3 regions of the Nonomuraea sp. NPDC001831 genome follow, and region 1 is predicted to be linked to each of the others. Evidence: riboswitches for the same ligand, from Rfam matches in the RefSeq annotation. Region 1 holds a riboswitch; each other region holds the start of a gene.
The links. Region 1 has a riboswitch for cyclic di-AMP ahead of ACFYYW_RS14270 (CHAP domain-containing protein). Riboswitches for the same ligand answer to the same signal wherever they lie in the genome.
Positions count from the first base shown of each region.

Region 2: another riboswitch for cyclic di-AMP. It lies ahead of ACFYYW_RS11925 (C40 family peptidase); the one in region 1 lies ahead of ACFYYW_RS14270 (CHAP domain-containing protein).
Region 3: another riboswitch for cyclic di-AMP. It lies ahead of ACFYYW_RS33020 (NlpC/P60 family protein); the one in region 1 lies ahead of ACFYYW_RS14270 (CHAP domain-containing protein).

Region 1 is NZ_JBIATU010000003.1:765,613-770,223, forward strand. Features, by position in the region: gene ACFYYW_RS14255 (Tm-1-like ATP-binding domain-containing protein) at 1-306, opposite strand, end outside; gene ACFYYW_RS14260 (DUF1348 family protein) at 317-814, opposite strand; gene ACFYYW_RS14265 (TetR/AcrR family transcriptional regulator) at 912-1,460, shown strand; gene ACFYYW_RS14270 (CHAP domain-containing protein) at 1,513-2,232, opposite strand; cyclic di-AMP (ydaO/yuaA leader) riboswitch at 2,247-2,384, opposite strand; gene ACFYYW_RS14275 (luciferase family protein) at 2,645-2,992, opposite strand; gene ACFYYW_RS14280 (glycosyl hydrolase family 18 protein) at 3,235-4,611, shown strand, end outside.
Region 2 is NZ_JBIATU010000003.1:200,231-204,841, reverse strand. Features, by position in the region: gene ACFYYW_RS11935 (NYN domain-containing protein) at 1-235, shown strand, start outside; gene ACFYYW_RS11930 (NlpC/P60 family protein) at 368-1,294, shown strand; cyclic di-AMP (ydaO/yuaA leader) riboswitch at 1,628-1,791, shown strand; gene ACFYYW_RS11925 (C40 family peptidase) at 1,922-2,404, shown strand; gene ACFYYW_RS11920 (hypothetical protein) at 2,556-3,383, shown strand; gene ACFYYW_RS11915 (M48 family metallopeptidase) at 3,395-4,611, shown strand, end outside.
Region 3 is NZ_JBIATU010000012.1:131,496-136,106, forward strand. Features, by position in the region: gene ACFYYW_RS33010 (RDD family protein) at 1-946, opposite strand, end outside; gene ACFYYW_RS33015 (amino-acid N-acetyltransferase) at 1,032-1,601, opposite strand; cyclic di-AMP (ydaO/yuaA leader) riboswitch at 1,889-2,040, shown strand; gene ACFYYW_RS33020 (NlpC/P60 family protein) at 2,047-3,090, shown strand; gene ACFYYW_RS33025 (LuxR C-terminal-related transcriptional regulator) at 3,220-3,432, opposite strand; gene ACFYYW_RS33030 (cytochrome P450) at 3,711-4,611, shown strand, end outside.

The DNA of each region.
Region 1 (4,611 bases):
GCTGCCGCCGAGCGCGAGCACGCCGCTCAGCTCGCCGCGGGCGTGCAGGTCGGTGGCCAGCGCGGTGGCCCCGGCCGCCATCGCGGCGAGCGCGGCGCCGCGGTCGCCGGCGCTCCTGAGCCGGTCGAGATCGGTGCCCGCGGCGCGCGCCACGGCCTCGGCGGGGACGTCGGCGGCCAGCGCCGGGGCGCCCATGACGCCGGTGTCCATGAGGACGACGCCCTGGCCGGCCCGCATGATCGAATCGCGGACGAGGGCGTACTCCTCCCCCTTGGTGTCGAGGGTGCCCAGCAGCAAGACCGCCATGTCAGACCTCCTACGATCGGCCTTCCGACCTTACCCCGGCGATCTCGGCGTGGCGGATGCCGAGGACGTCCACGCCGTGCTCGGACAGCGGGCGCGCGCCGAAGATGCGGCGTTCCTCCTCGGTGATGGCGACGTCGTTGATGCTGGCCTCGCGGCGGCGCATCAGCCCCGACGCGTCGAACTCCCACTGCTCGTTGCCATAGCTGCGCCACCACTGGCCGGCGGCGTCGCGGGACTCGTACTGGAAGCGCACGGCGATGCGGTCGCCGGTGACCGCCCACAGCTCCTTGCGCAGGGCGTAGTCCAGCTCGCGGGCCCACTTGCGGCGCAGGAACTCCGCGATCGCGGCGCGGCCGGTGACGAACTCGCCGCGGTTGCGCCACACGGAGTCCTCGGTGTACGCGAGCGCGACGCGGTCGGGGTCGCGGGTGTTCCAGGCGTCCTCGGCGGCCTGGACCTTGATCCGGGCGGTCTCCTCGGTGAACGGCGGGACGGGCGGGCGGGTCATGGGCTGTCCTCTCCGATCGAGAGAACGGTCGTTCTCCCGGCTTGTGCGATAGCGTAGAGAACGAGCGTTCTCCGCGGCAAGCACCTGGAGGGGTGTCATGGATCACGAGCAGCGGTTGCTGGACGCCGCCGGCGACCTCTTCTACCGCCGCGGCGTGCAGGCGGTCGGCATGGACGAGATCCGGGCCGCCTCCGGAGTCTCGCTGAAACGCCTCTACCAGTGTTTCCCGTCGAAGGAGGCGCTGGTCGTGGCCTATCTGCGGCGGCGCGACGAACGCTGGATGGCCTCGCTCACCGCGTACGTGGCGGGCGCCGGCGACCGCGTCCCGGCGGTCTTCGCGTGGCTGGAACGCTGGTTCACCGAGGACGACTTCCGCGGCTGCGGGTTCGCCAACGCCTTCGCCGAGCTGGGCGCCGGTTCGGCCGCCGTCCGCATGGCGGTGCGCGAGCACAAGGAGCGCCTGCGCGCCTACCTGCGCACGCTCGCCGAGGAGGCGGGAGCCGGCGACCCCGGCCTGCTCGCCGAGCAGCTGCTCACCCTGATCGACGGCGCCACGGTGACCGCGATGATCTCCGGGGAGCCGGCCGCGGCCCGCTCGGCCGGACAGGCCGCGGCGGTTCTGGTCCACCAGCATCGGCGGCCCTGAGACGCGAAAGAGCGCACTCCCCGCGGGGAGTGCGCTCTTCGGCAGAGCAGGATCAGGCGGCGTAGGACGGGTAGCCGTAGCCGACGACCTGCGAGGTCGGGCGGACGCGCTGCTCGACCTTGCCGTTGCCGGTGTTGCCCTCGATCGTGGAGATCGTGCCGTCGCCGTTGTCCTTGACGACGAAGCCGACGTGCTGGATGTCGTTCAGGCTCTTGCTGCCGCTCCAGGAGAAGAAGACGACGGCGCCCGGCCTGGCCTCGGTGCCCCAGCGGTCGTTGGCGGCGAACCACTTGGCGTGGGTCACGGTGTAGGCGTCCCAGCCGACCTGCGGGCGGGCGCCGGTCTGCTCGCCGACCCAGGAGACGAACATCGAGCACCAGGGGGCGTTCAGGTACATGGCGCGGTTGCCGCCGTCGCGGGCGGCGGTCTCGGCGGCGCGCTGGGAGTCGGCGTACCACTTCTGGAACTTGGTGCCGCCGCCGTTGGCGTCCTCGGAGGTGCCGACCTGGGCGCGGGCCGTGGCCAGCACCTGGGCGGCGGTGACGTTGACCTTGCCCTTGGCGCTCTCGTCGGCGGCGCGGTTCTGCGCGACGCGCGGCTGGGCGGCCACGCCGGCGACCTTGGCGGTCTGGGTTGCGGTGTGGGCGGTGGCGTGGGTGGCGTCGGCGTTCACTGCCGCGTGCGTGCCGAGCACGCCGGCGACGGCGGTCGCGCCGAGAGCGATCTTGGCGAGGTCGAGCTTGTAGGCACGGTGAAGACGGTGCTTGGCCATGAGGGTGTTACTCCTTGAGCTTCCGTGCCGCTTGCCGGGTTAGCTGACGGGTTCGGGCGGGAAGCTGCCCTACGGCACCACGGTGCCGATTCACCCCATTGGACACATGGGTCCCCGGTTCCGCGCACAGGCGGATTCAGCGGTCTCTTGGTCAGGCAAAGGGCTGACGCATCGTCTTCCCGGGCCCAGGAAAGGGCCTGAAGGTATATGTGCGACGCCCGGACGCGGAGATGTCCGCATCGATTCTGTACAACACGGGTCCCGCTTGGGTAATTCCCAGGCAATGCCATCCCTACCTGGGACGACTCCCCGTTCGGCTGGGTACAACCAAGCTACCCGGCGAGTAATTCCCCGGCAAATGGCGGCAATAATTTCGACGCTGCGTGCGAGAAACGCTACGCGCCGAATCGGTTCACGCCACGTGCGCCTTTATCGCCACGCTCGTGAGCGCCAGCAACAATTCCAGATCGGGCTCGGCGTCGACCTGCACGGCGACCCAGGCGCCGTCGCGGCAGGCATGGACCTGGTCGCACGCCCCCAGATACGGCTCCAGGCGGCCGATGGCGGGGGCGGTGAGCCGTACGTGGATCTCGTCCCGGCCGGCCAGGCGCAGGATCTCGGTTCCGTGTACGGCGAAGGCGACCTGCTGACCGGTGCCGCTGACGTTCAGCGACGGCCAGGACCGTAACTCCGCGACCGCGCGGGCCACGTAGGGTCCGCGTCGCGTGGGCGTCCGCCGCCAGGCGGAGATTCCTGCCACGCTCCCATGCTGAGCCACGGCTCACCCCGCCGTCAGCCCCCGTTCCGGAACCGTTATCCCCTCGTGAACGGGCGTGTCCGGGGTCTGACCGGCACGGTTACGGACACCTGACCGATACGTATTGACGCTCCCCCAGGCAGCGGCTACCGTCGATTCACAACTTAAAGGAAACTTTCCTAATAGTTTCCCCAGAAGTCTCCCATCCCACTCCCCACACACCCCCCAACGGATGTCGGAGCGACATGAAACACACCATTCTGAGCAAGGTCCTGGCGGGAATGGCGGCATTGGCCCTGCCCCTCACCGCGGCCGTGGCCGTCCCGACGCTCGCCTCCGCCAGCACGGTGGCGTACGCGGCGGCCTGGGCCCCGTGGACCGCCTACACGGCGGGCACGGTCGTCACCTACAACGGCGTGGACTACGTCTGCCTCCAGGCGCACACCTCGCAGCCCGGCTGGGAGCCGCCGAACGTGGCGGCGCTGTGGAAGGTCTCCGGCGGCGGCGGCACCGACACGACCGCGCCGTCGGTGCCGGGCAACCTGCGCTCGACCGGCGTCACGGACACGAGCGTGGCCCTGGCCTGGAACGCCTCCACCGACAACGTGGCCGTGACCGGCTACGAGGTCTACCGGGGCGGCACCCTGGTCACCACTGTCACCGGCACCACGTACAACGACAGCGGCCTCAGCGCCAACACGTCCTACACCTACACCGTGCGCGCGCGTGACGCGGCCGGCAACCGCTCGGCCGACAGCAACCAGATCTCCGCGACGACCACCGGCGGCGGTGGCGGCGACGACAAGACCCCGCCGTCGGTGCCCGGCAACCTGCGCTCGACCGGCGTCAGCAACAACAGCGTCGCGCTGGCCTGGAACGCCTCCACCGACAACGTGGCGGTCACCGGCTACGAGGTCTACCGCGGCGGCACCCTGGTCACCACTGTCACCGGCACCACGTACAACGACAGCGGCCTCAGCGCCAACACGTCCTACACCTACACCGTGCGCGCGCGTGACGCGGCCGGCAACCGCTCGGCCGACAGCAACCAGATCACCGCGACCACCACGGGCGGCGGCGGTGGCGGCGGCAACAAGGTGCTGGGCTACTTCGTCCAGTGGGGCGTCTACCAGCGCGGCTACCACGTCAAGAACATCGACACCAGCGGCTCGGCGGCCAAGCTGACCCACATCAACTACGCGTTCGGCAACGTGCAGAACGGGCAGTGCACGATCGGCGACAGCTACGCCGACTACGACCGCTTCTACCAGGCGGGCGAGAGCGTCGACGGCGTCGCCGACACCTGGGACAACGGCGCGCTGCGCGGCAGCTTCAACCAGCTGCGCAAGCTGAAGAAGAAGTACCCCAACCTGAAGGTGCTCTTCTCCTTCGGCGGCTGGACCTGGTCCGGCGGCTTCGGCCAGGCGGCGCAGAACCCGACGGCCTTCGCCGACTCCTGCTACAAGCTGGTGGAGGACCCCCGCTGGGCCGACGTCTTCGACGGCATCGACATCGACTGGGAGTACCCGAACGCCTGCGGCCTGACCTGTGACACCAGCGGCGCGGCGGCGTTCAAGAACGTGATGTCCGCGCTGCGCTCGCGCTTCGGCGCGAACAACCTG
Region 2 (4,611 bases), 570 kb from region 1:
CGGCGCCGAGCTCAACGCGCCGGTGCAGGTGGTGGCGCCGCGCGGGGTGCGGGTGCTCTTCAGCGCGCCGGGGGAGATCGCCGACGACCTCATCCGCCAGCTCGTCCGGGCCGAGCCGCCCGGCCGGGCCATCGCCGTCGTCTCCTCCGACCGCGAGGTGGCCGAGTCCGTACGCCGGATGGGCGCCAGACCGGTTCCGTCCGGTCTGCTGCTGCGCCGGTTGGGCCGCGCATAAGTTACGAATTAGCACTATTGGCGAGACGCCACCCGCCACTTCTGTACTATTTCGCCCCAGGTGTAATCCCTGGGAGGCGACGCTGTGAGGTTTGGCCGGGTGGCGGTGGCCGCGGGTCTCGCGATCGGACTGATGACGGTCCCGATGGGTGCGGCGCTCGCTGATCCCAAGCCCACTCTCAAACAGGCCAAGGCCAAGCTGGACAAGCTCAACGACAAGGCCGACAAGGTCGTCGACCGGTACAACACGGCGACCGAGAACTACAAGAAGGCCAAGGACGCCTACACCAGGCTGAACGACCGCTACAAGCAGAAGCTGCAGACGGTCGCCGACCTCCGCGCCGAGATCATCAAGGTGGCGGTGGACTCGTACAAGCTGGGCGGGGACGTCACCTCCCTGCCTGGCATGGTCGGCGTCAACGACCCCGAGAATCTGCTGGCCGGGCTGGCCATGGCCGGGCAGCTCTCGCGCGAGCGGCTGGAGAAGCTGGCCGCGTTCGACCGGGAGAACAAGGGGCTCAAGGCCGAGCGCGACAACGCCGAGACCGCGCTGGCCGACGCCGACAAGGAGCGGGACGCCGTCCAGAAGGAGCGGGCCGAGGTGCTGAAGCTGGTCGGCCAGCAGAAGAAGCTCCTGGACAAGCTGGGGGCCTACAACCCGGGCAACCCCAACAGCACCGGCATCAAGTACACCGGTCCCGCCTCGGGCAGCGCGGCCGCCGTGCTCAACTTCGCCTTCGCCCAGGTCGGCAAGCCGTACATCTTCGGCGGCACGGGCCCGCGCGGCTACGACTGCTCAGGGCTGACCCAGGCCGCCTGGCGCGCCGCCGGCGTCTCGCTGCCGCGTACGACCTGGCAGCAGTGGGCCTGGGGCGCGAGCCGCAAGGTGGACCTCAAGGACCTCCAGCCGGGGGACCTGATCTTCAGCGAGGGGCTCGGGCACGTCAGCATCTACGCGGGCGGCGGCAAGATCGTCCACGCGCCGCAGACGGGTGACGTCGTCAAGGTCGTCCGCCTCGCCGACTACGGCCGCCCTCTCGTCGGAGCCATCCGCCCCTGACTCGGCCCCGCCCGAACCGGTGTGCGTGACCCCTGAGGCGAATGGGACAAATGGGGCGAAAGCGCCCTGACAATCAGGTGTGCCGGGAAGTGTGAGAAGGGTCACAAATCTGTAACGGAACCCTCGGTTCCAGCAGCGGTTTCACCCTTGACTCCTGTCCTTATCTGATCTTTACAGGCCGTGTCTCCCTTTGCCAAATCTTGACCCCTCGGCGTAGTTTCTGGCGTCGCGGTCAGCAAGCCATGCGCACCGCGGATCGACATCGGAACCCCGATGCGGACCAGAGAGAAATCCAGCGGTCGCCGCCGATATCCCCGTTCAGGCACAACATCGGGTGGCGACCTGCCGAGTCCGTGCAGCCAGGAGGCACGGAGCCGGGGACCCAAAGATCCCGTCATCCCCCGGGATCAGGGGTGAATCGGCGCGTCATCGCGCCGTAGGGCGACTTCCAGGCCCGAATCCGTCAGCTAACCCGGTAGGCGTTCGTGGAAGACACAAGGAGAAATCCTGTCTACCTCCCTGCATAACCCCCGTCTGTCCCGTCTCGCCCTGAGGGGCGTCGCACTCACGATGACCGTGACGGCCGGAGGTGCGGTTCTCCATGCCGTACCGGCCGGGGCGCAGACGGTGAGCGAATCGGCCGTCAGGCTCACCGCGGTGTCCAGCACCGCCAAGGCGGCCACTGCGAAGTCGGCCAAGTCGGCGAAGACCGTCAGGTCCGCGAAGTCGGCGAAGGCCGCGCGGCAGGCGTCGAAGGCCCGCAGGGCCGTCGCCGTCGCCAAGCATCAGGTCGGCGACCCGTACCGGTACGGGGCCACGGGCCCTGGTGCGTTCGACTGCTCCGGACTCGTCCAGTACGCCTGGAAGAAGGCCGGAGTACGACTCCCGCGCGTGACGAACAGCCAGTTCGCCCGCATCAAGCGGAAGGTCTCCTGGCGCAATCTCAAGCCGGGCGACCTGATGTTCTTCAACGGGCTGGGCCACGTCGGCATGTACGTCGGCCACGGCAAGATGGTCCATTCGCCGCGGACCGGCGAACGGGTGCGCATCGACAAACTGGGCGGATGGCGGAAGTCGTCGTTCGTCGGCGCGGTGCGTCCCGGCGCGTGACAACGGGCCCCGCCCGGACCCTCCCCGGTCCGGGCCGGGGCCTGTCGCATGCCCGGGCCCGTGAAGGGCTGGTCTCGTAAAGGGCTCGTCTCGTGAAGGGGCTGGTCTCGTGAAGGGGCCGGGAGGGGTGTGGGCCTACTAGCATCGGGCCGTGTCCTCGCAGGTGCGTCCGTCCCTCCGTGGTCCGCGCCTGCTCCTTTCGGTCCTGCTGGCGGCGGCTCTCGTGGTCGCCGACGCGCCGCCCGCCGCCGTCCTGCCCGCCGGGGCGCGCGGGTTGTGGAGCGACGGCGGTCAGGTGGCCCGCGGCGCACGGTCCGTGGTCGTGGGGCATCGCGCCGACCCCGGCGTGCTCGCCGATCTGGCCCGCCGCGCGGACCTCGCCGGAGCGCGGGTGTCCGCGGTGCTCGGCCGGCCGGTACGCGCGCTGGTCGTCGTGCCGGACTCCGACGCGGAGGCGGCCGGGCTGGCGGGCACGGGCCCGCTGGACGGGCTGGCCGCGGTGGCCGACGGCGCCAGGGTGATCGTCGTGCCGGGCTCCTTCGCCCGGCTCACCCCCACGGGACGCGACGTCGTCCTCACCCATGAGCTCACCCACGTCGCCGCGGGCACCGACCGGCTGCCCGTCTGGCTCTACGAGGGGTTCGCCGACTACGTGGCCTACCGCGACGCCGGGCTCCCCGTCGGGACGGCCGCCGCCGAACTGGCCGCCGACGTACGGGCCGGCCGACTGCCGAGCGAGTTGCCCGGACCTGCGGCTTTCGCCCCCACGGCGGCCGACCCCGGACGGCTCGCGCGGGCGTACCAGGAGGCCTGGATGGCGTGTCGCTTCCTCGCAGACCGGTTCGGTGACGGGACCCTGGTACGGCTCTACCGTGATGCCCGCGTGGCCGGCGTCGATCAGGCGCTCGCCTCCGTGGGGCTCACCGCCGAGACACTGGCGGCACGGTGGCGCGAGTACGTACGAGAGCAGCTCGCGTGAAGGGGAGGCAGATGAGCGAGCGGAACGACCCGCCCCGGGAAGGGGACGAGCCCGCCGGAGCGGTCGCCGGAGTGGCCGACGAGCCCGGCACGGCGGCGCACGGCGGAGGTGTGGCCATCAGGGACGACGGCGGAGACCGGCCCGGCGACGGTGCGCCGCAGGAGCCGTCCGGCACCAACGAGCCCCCCGAATCCCCGGGACACCCCGACGACCCGGACGATCCGGACGCCCGCCCGGACGCCCGCCCCGACGCGGACGCCGACCCCGACACCGAGGACCCCCGTCACCCCCAGCCCCCCACCCCCGACGACCGCCCCCACGCGACCCGCGCCGACGCCCCCGCCGCCGACGCCTCGGCCCCCGCGCAGGCCGCCGAGGGCACGGACGACCCCGCAGCCCCGCTCGCCGCGGACGCCGGCCCCCGTCCGGGAACCGGCAAGCTGACGGGAACGGCGGAGCACCTGATCGCCCGCGAACGCCAACGCGCGGAATCCCGCTCCAGGCGCGCGGCCGGCGCCGCCCTGGCTCTGGTCGGCGGCGTGATCCTGGCGGTGGCCGCGTTCACCACCCCCTGGCGGGTCCTGGCGGCGGGCGCGCCCGCCGTCGCCCCCGACCCCGCCCGCGACTTCAGCGCCGCCCAGATCGCCAGGGCGCAGGCGTTCGACGCGGCCACGACCCTGCCCGGCTACATCTCGCTCGGCCTCACGGTCCTGTTCGCCGGGCTGCTGGTCCTGACGCCGTTCGCGGCCAAGGTGCTCGGCGTGCTCAGGGGCCCGTGGTGGGTGCGGGTGGTTCTCGGCGTGGTGGTGCTCACCGCGATCACCGAGGTGCTGAGGTGGCCGCTCGGCATGTGGTTCGAGACGATCCTGCGCGACTACGGCCTGTCCACCCAGGACTGGGCGGGCTGGACCGCCGACCGGCTCAAGAACACCGGCGTCAGCGTGCTGCTGACGGCCGTCATGCTGCTGGCCCTCGTGGCGCTGGCGCGCAAGGTGCGCCGCTGGTGGATCCCGGCCGCCGTGGGCGCCTTCGCGCTCACCCTGGGCGTGTCGTACGTCTATCCGGTGGTGTTCGAGCCGCTGTTCAACGACTTCACCTCCATGCCGCAGGGCTCGTTGCGGTCGGAGCTGCTGGCCATGGCCGAGCGGGACGGCGTCCCGGTCGAGGACGTGCTGGTCGCCGACGCCTCGCGGCGCACCACGGCGCTCAACGCGTACGTGTCGGGCTT
Region 3 (4,611 bases), on a different contig from region 1:
ACTGCTGCTGGGCGTAGCCGCCCTGCTGGCCGTACTGGGCGTCCTGGCCGTAGCCCTGCTGCTGGCCGTAGTCGGGTTGCGACTGCTGCCCGTAGCCCTGCTGGCCGTACTGGGCCTCCTGGCCGTAACCCTGCTGGCCCGACGCGGCCTGCTGGCCGTAGCCGGGCTGGGCGTACTGCTGGCCGGAGGACTGCGGCTGCTGGCCGTAGCCCTGCTGGCCCGAGGCGGCCTGCTGGCCGTACTGGGCGTCCTGGCCGTAGCCCTGCTGCTGGCCGTAGTCGGGCTGGGACTGCGGCTGCTGGCCGTACTGGGGTTGCTGGCCGTAGCCCTGCTGACCCGCGGCGGCCTGCTGGCCGTAGCCCTGCTGGCCGTACTGGGCGTCCTGGCCGTAACCCTGCTGACCCGGCGTGGCCTGCTGGCCGTAGCCGGGCTGGGCGTACTGCTGGCCCGAGGCGGGCTGCTGGCCGTAACCCTGCTGGCCGTACTGGGCGTCCTGGCCGTAGCCGGGCTGCGTGTACTGCTGGCCGGAGGACTGCGGCTGCTGGCCGTAACCCTGCTGACCCGAGCCGGCCTGCTGGCCGTACTGGGCCTCCTGGCCGTAGCCCGGCTGGGTGTACTGCTGGCCGGAGGACTGCGGCTGCTGACCGTAACCCTGCTGCTGGCCGTAACCCTGCTGGCCCGAGGCGGCCTGCTGGCCGTACTGGGGCTGCTGGCCGTAGCCCTGCTGCTGGCCGTACTGCTGCTGTTGCTGGCCGTACTGCTGTTGCTGGCCATAGCCCTGTTGCTGCTGCTGACCGTATGGGGGCTGGCCGAAGGCATCGTCCGCCCGGTAGCCGACCACAGTCACGTCCGGGTCGGGCTCACCGGGCCGACGGCCGTGGTGCTGCCCGTACTCGGGGTTCTCGCCGGAATCGTCCTGTGGGTACGGCGGCTGTCCGGTGCTCACCGTGTCACCTCGCTTCGAGTGCGCATGTGGCACGTGTCAGGACACATGCCTGTGCTGCCCAACGTATCGACATAGGTATCAACAATCACCTTTCCAAGTGGTCAAGGTCCGCGTCACCCGATGTCAGATGCAGCAGCATGCGGGTGTTGCCAAGGGTGTTCGGTTTGACGTGTTCCAGATCAAGGAACTCCGCCACACCCTCGTCGTACGAGGCCAGCAACTCGGCGTAGACCTCGGGTGAGACCGGGGTGCCCTGGATGGGGCGGAAACCGTGCCTCGCGAAGAAGTCGACCTCAAAAGTCAGACAGAATACACGCCGCAGCCCCAGATCCTTCGCCTGCCGGACGAGTGCCGAGACGATCCGCCGCCCCACACCCAGCCCCCGGCACGCGGGATCGACGGCCACCGTACGGACCTCGGCGAGGTCCTCCCACAGCACGTGGAGCGCGCCGCAGCCGACGACCTCCCCGTCCCGCTCGGCCACCCAGAACTCCTGGACGTCCTCGTACAGCGTGACCGTGGCCTTCTCCAGGAGCCGCGGACCCGCGCCCGCGTAGGTATCCACGAGACGCCTGATCGCACGCACGTCGGGCGTGCGGGCACGCCTGACCACGACCGCGGTCTCGGGGACTGCCACTTCGGCCACCTGCTCCATGGCTCTCCAGGGTACAGATCTCATTACGGCTCGGCCCTAAATCCCACGTCTCGGGCATCTCATCACATCCCGTGGTCGGGTGAACACGAGCCGACTTGGAGCTTTCCTCCAGACCTCAGCGCCCCGAATGCTGGACAAAAGGTGCAGAAGCCCGCTTCCGTACGGCTACCCACGAGATCACCTTGTGACCCTTCAGTTGTGAAACCTCTACAGACTCGGCAGTTCCGGTTGAGCGTGAACCCGGAGTGCATTAGTGTCCAGCGACGATGTTCTCCGCGTAATGCGCGCGGAAAGACACGCCCAATTCCCGCAAGGGAAGCCGGGGAACCAACGGCGGCGAGCAGCCAGCGCCGCCACTTGGGGTGAATCCGACCATCTCGGTAGGGCTGCTCCGGCCCGAACCCGTCAGCTAACCCGGCCGGCGTCGATGAGAGGAGCTCGGTTGGTGAAGCGGACGCTCGACCGCTCGGGGAAGACGGGGGGCAGGCACGCCCGCCCCCAGGAACAGGCCAGGCGCGCACGCCGCCTCGGCGTCATCGGCGTCACCGTCGCCGCGATGCTGTTCGCCGTCCCCGTCGGTTCCGCCGCCGCCGACCCGAAGCCGTCGCTCTCCGAGCTCTCCGACCAGGTGGAGAAGCTGCACGAAGAGATCGAGACGCTGGCCGAGCAGTACAACGAGCAGCGCGAACGGCTGAAGGCCGCGCAGAAGGCCAACGACTCCGCCCAGAAGATCCTGGCCACCAGCGAGTCCGACCTGGCCGCCAGGCGCGCCAGGGCCTCGCTGCTCGCCCAGAACGCCTACATCACCGGCGGCCTGGACAAAGCCCTGGCCTTCGCCCAGTCCGGCGACCCCGAGACCTTCCTCGACCGGGCCGCGACCACGTACGCGCTCGAACAGCAGCAGGGCGAGGAGGTCAACCAGCTCGCCAAGGCCATGGAGGCCGCCGAGCGGGCCAGGGCCGGCGCGAAGACCCGCATCGCCGAGGTCCAGAAGATCGTCACCGATCTGGAGGCCAAGCGCTCGAAGATCACCAAGCTGGTCACCAAGGTGGAGAGCAACCTCTACCGGCGGGCCATGGGCGAGGCCGGCCGTCCCGGCACCCGGGCCGTACGCGTCAACCTGCCGGTCATCGGCGACGGCAAGGCGGCCCAGGCCGTCAAGTGGGCCCTCACCCAGCAGCTCAAGCCGTACGTGTGGGGCGCCGAAGGGCCGCGCTCCTACGACTGCTCCGGCCTGGTGATGGCCGCCTACCAGCGCGTGGGCATCTCGCTCCCCCACTACACCGGCGACCAGTGGACGGCCGGCACGCACGTCAGCCGTGACCAGCTGCGCCCCGGCGACCTGGTGTTCTTCTACAGCGACCTGCACCACGTCGGCATCTACATCGGCGGCGGCATGATGGTCCACGCCCCGCGCACGGGTGACGTCGTGCGGGTCGCCCCGATCGGCGGGCGGCCGTTCGCCGGCGGCGTGCGCATCGCGGACTGACCGGCGCCCCACACCACCCGGCGCCACATCGCCCAGCCCCACATCGCCCAGCCCCACACCGCCCAGCGCCACTTCATCCAGCGCTGCTTCGCCCGGCGCCGACAGGTGAGCGCCGCCAGATGAGCGCCGCTAGATGAGCTGGCGGCGCGCCGCCCATGCCACGGCCTCGATCGCCGTGGCCACGCCGATGCGGTCGCAGATGCCCCTCAGCCTGCGCCGTACGGTCCGTCCGCTGATGTCCAGCCGCCTGCCGACCCGATCGACGGTCACCCCCCTGGCCAGCTCGGCCAGTAACGCCAAATCCGCGTGGCTCAGCTCAACGCCTTCTGTGAGCACATCCACCGGGAGCCCTCCCCCCAACAGCAGAACTCGGACCTTTCAGGCGAAGCAAAGCCGCTCGTCTCGGTGAAGGTAAACGCATCGCGGAAAGGTCGTCAAGCGCGACAATCGGCGCCCTTGACCAGTGCTATTGACATGATCACTTATATGTGACGTACTCCGCATATGTCGGCACGCCGTGATCAGCTATGAACGGTCCAAACGATCAATTCGGCGGCCCGGTTCCACCTCCGATGAGCGCCACCGACGTGCTGGGTTTTGATCCCTCGGATCCGCAATTTGTGCGCGATCCGTACGTCCGATATCGCGAGCTGCGAGCCGCCGGGCCGATCTTCAGAACGCGCGGCGGGCTGCTCGTCGTGACCACGTACGAGTTGTGCGCGGCCGTGTTGCGCGACCCCGGGTTCGGTCACGGAACGTCCCCGCCCGCGCAGGAAGAGCCAGGTCAGCCCGGCAGGTCGTTCCTGCTCATGGACCCACCCGATCACACCCGGTTGCGTGCTCTGGTCAGCCGCGCGTTCACGCCGCGCATGGTGGCCCGCCTCAGGCCGCGGATCGAGGCGATCACCGCCGACCTGATCGGACGGCTGCCGGAGGAGGCGGAGCTGATTTCCGGCTTCGCGTACCCGCTGCCGGTGATGGTGATCAGCGAGATGCTCGGGGTGCCGCCGAAGGACCACGACCGCTTCCGCGGGTGGAGCGAGGCCCTTGCCCGCGGACTTGACCCGATGCTGACAGACGCCCTCATGTCGGAAACGGAGCGTTCCAGGAACGAGTTCCGCGACTACTTCCGCCGCCTGATCGCGCGGCGGCGCGAGCGTCCCGGGGAGGACCTCCTGAGCGCCCTCGCCCACGTCGAGGAGCTCGCCGAGGCCGAGTTGCTGGCGACCTGCGTGCTGCTGCTCGTGGCCGGCCACGAGACCACCGTCAACCTCATCGCGAACGGCGTGCTGAACCTGCTGCGGCACGGCCTGCTGCACCGCGCCGCCGAGCGGCCGAGGGAGGTGGTCGAGGAGGTGCTGCGCTTCGATCCGCCGGTCCAGCTCACCTCCAGGATCGCGCTGGAGGACCGGGAACTGGGCGGCACGCCGGTGCCCGCGGGCGCCGGCGTGCTCGTGCCGATCGGCGCGGCCAACCGCGACCCGGCCGCGTTCGCCGACCCCGACCGGTTCGACCCCGGCC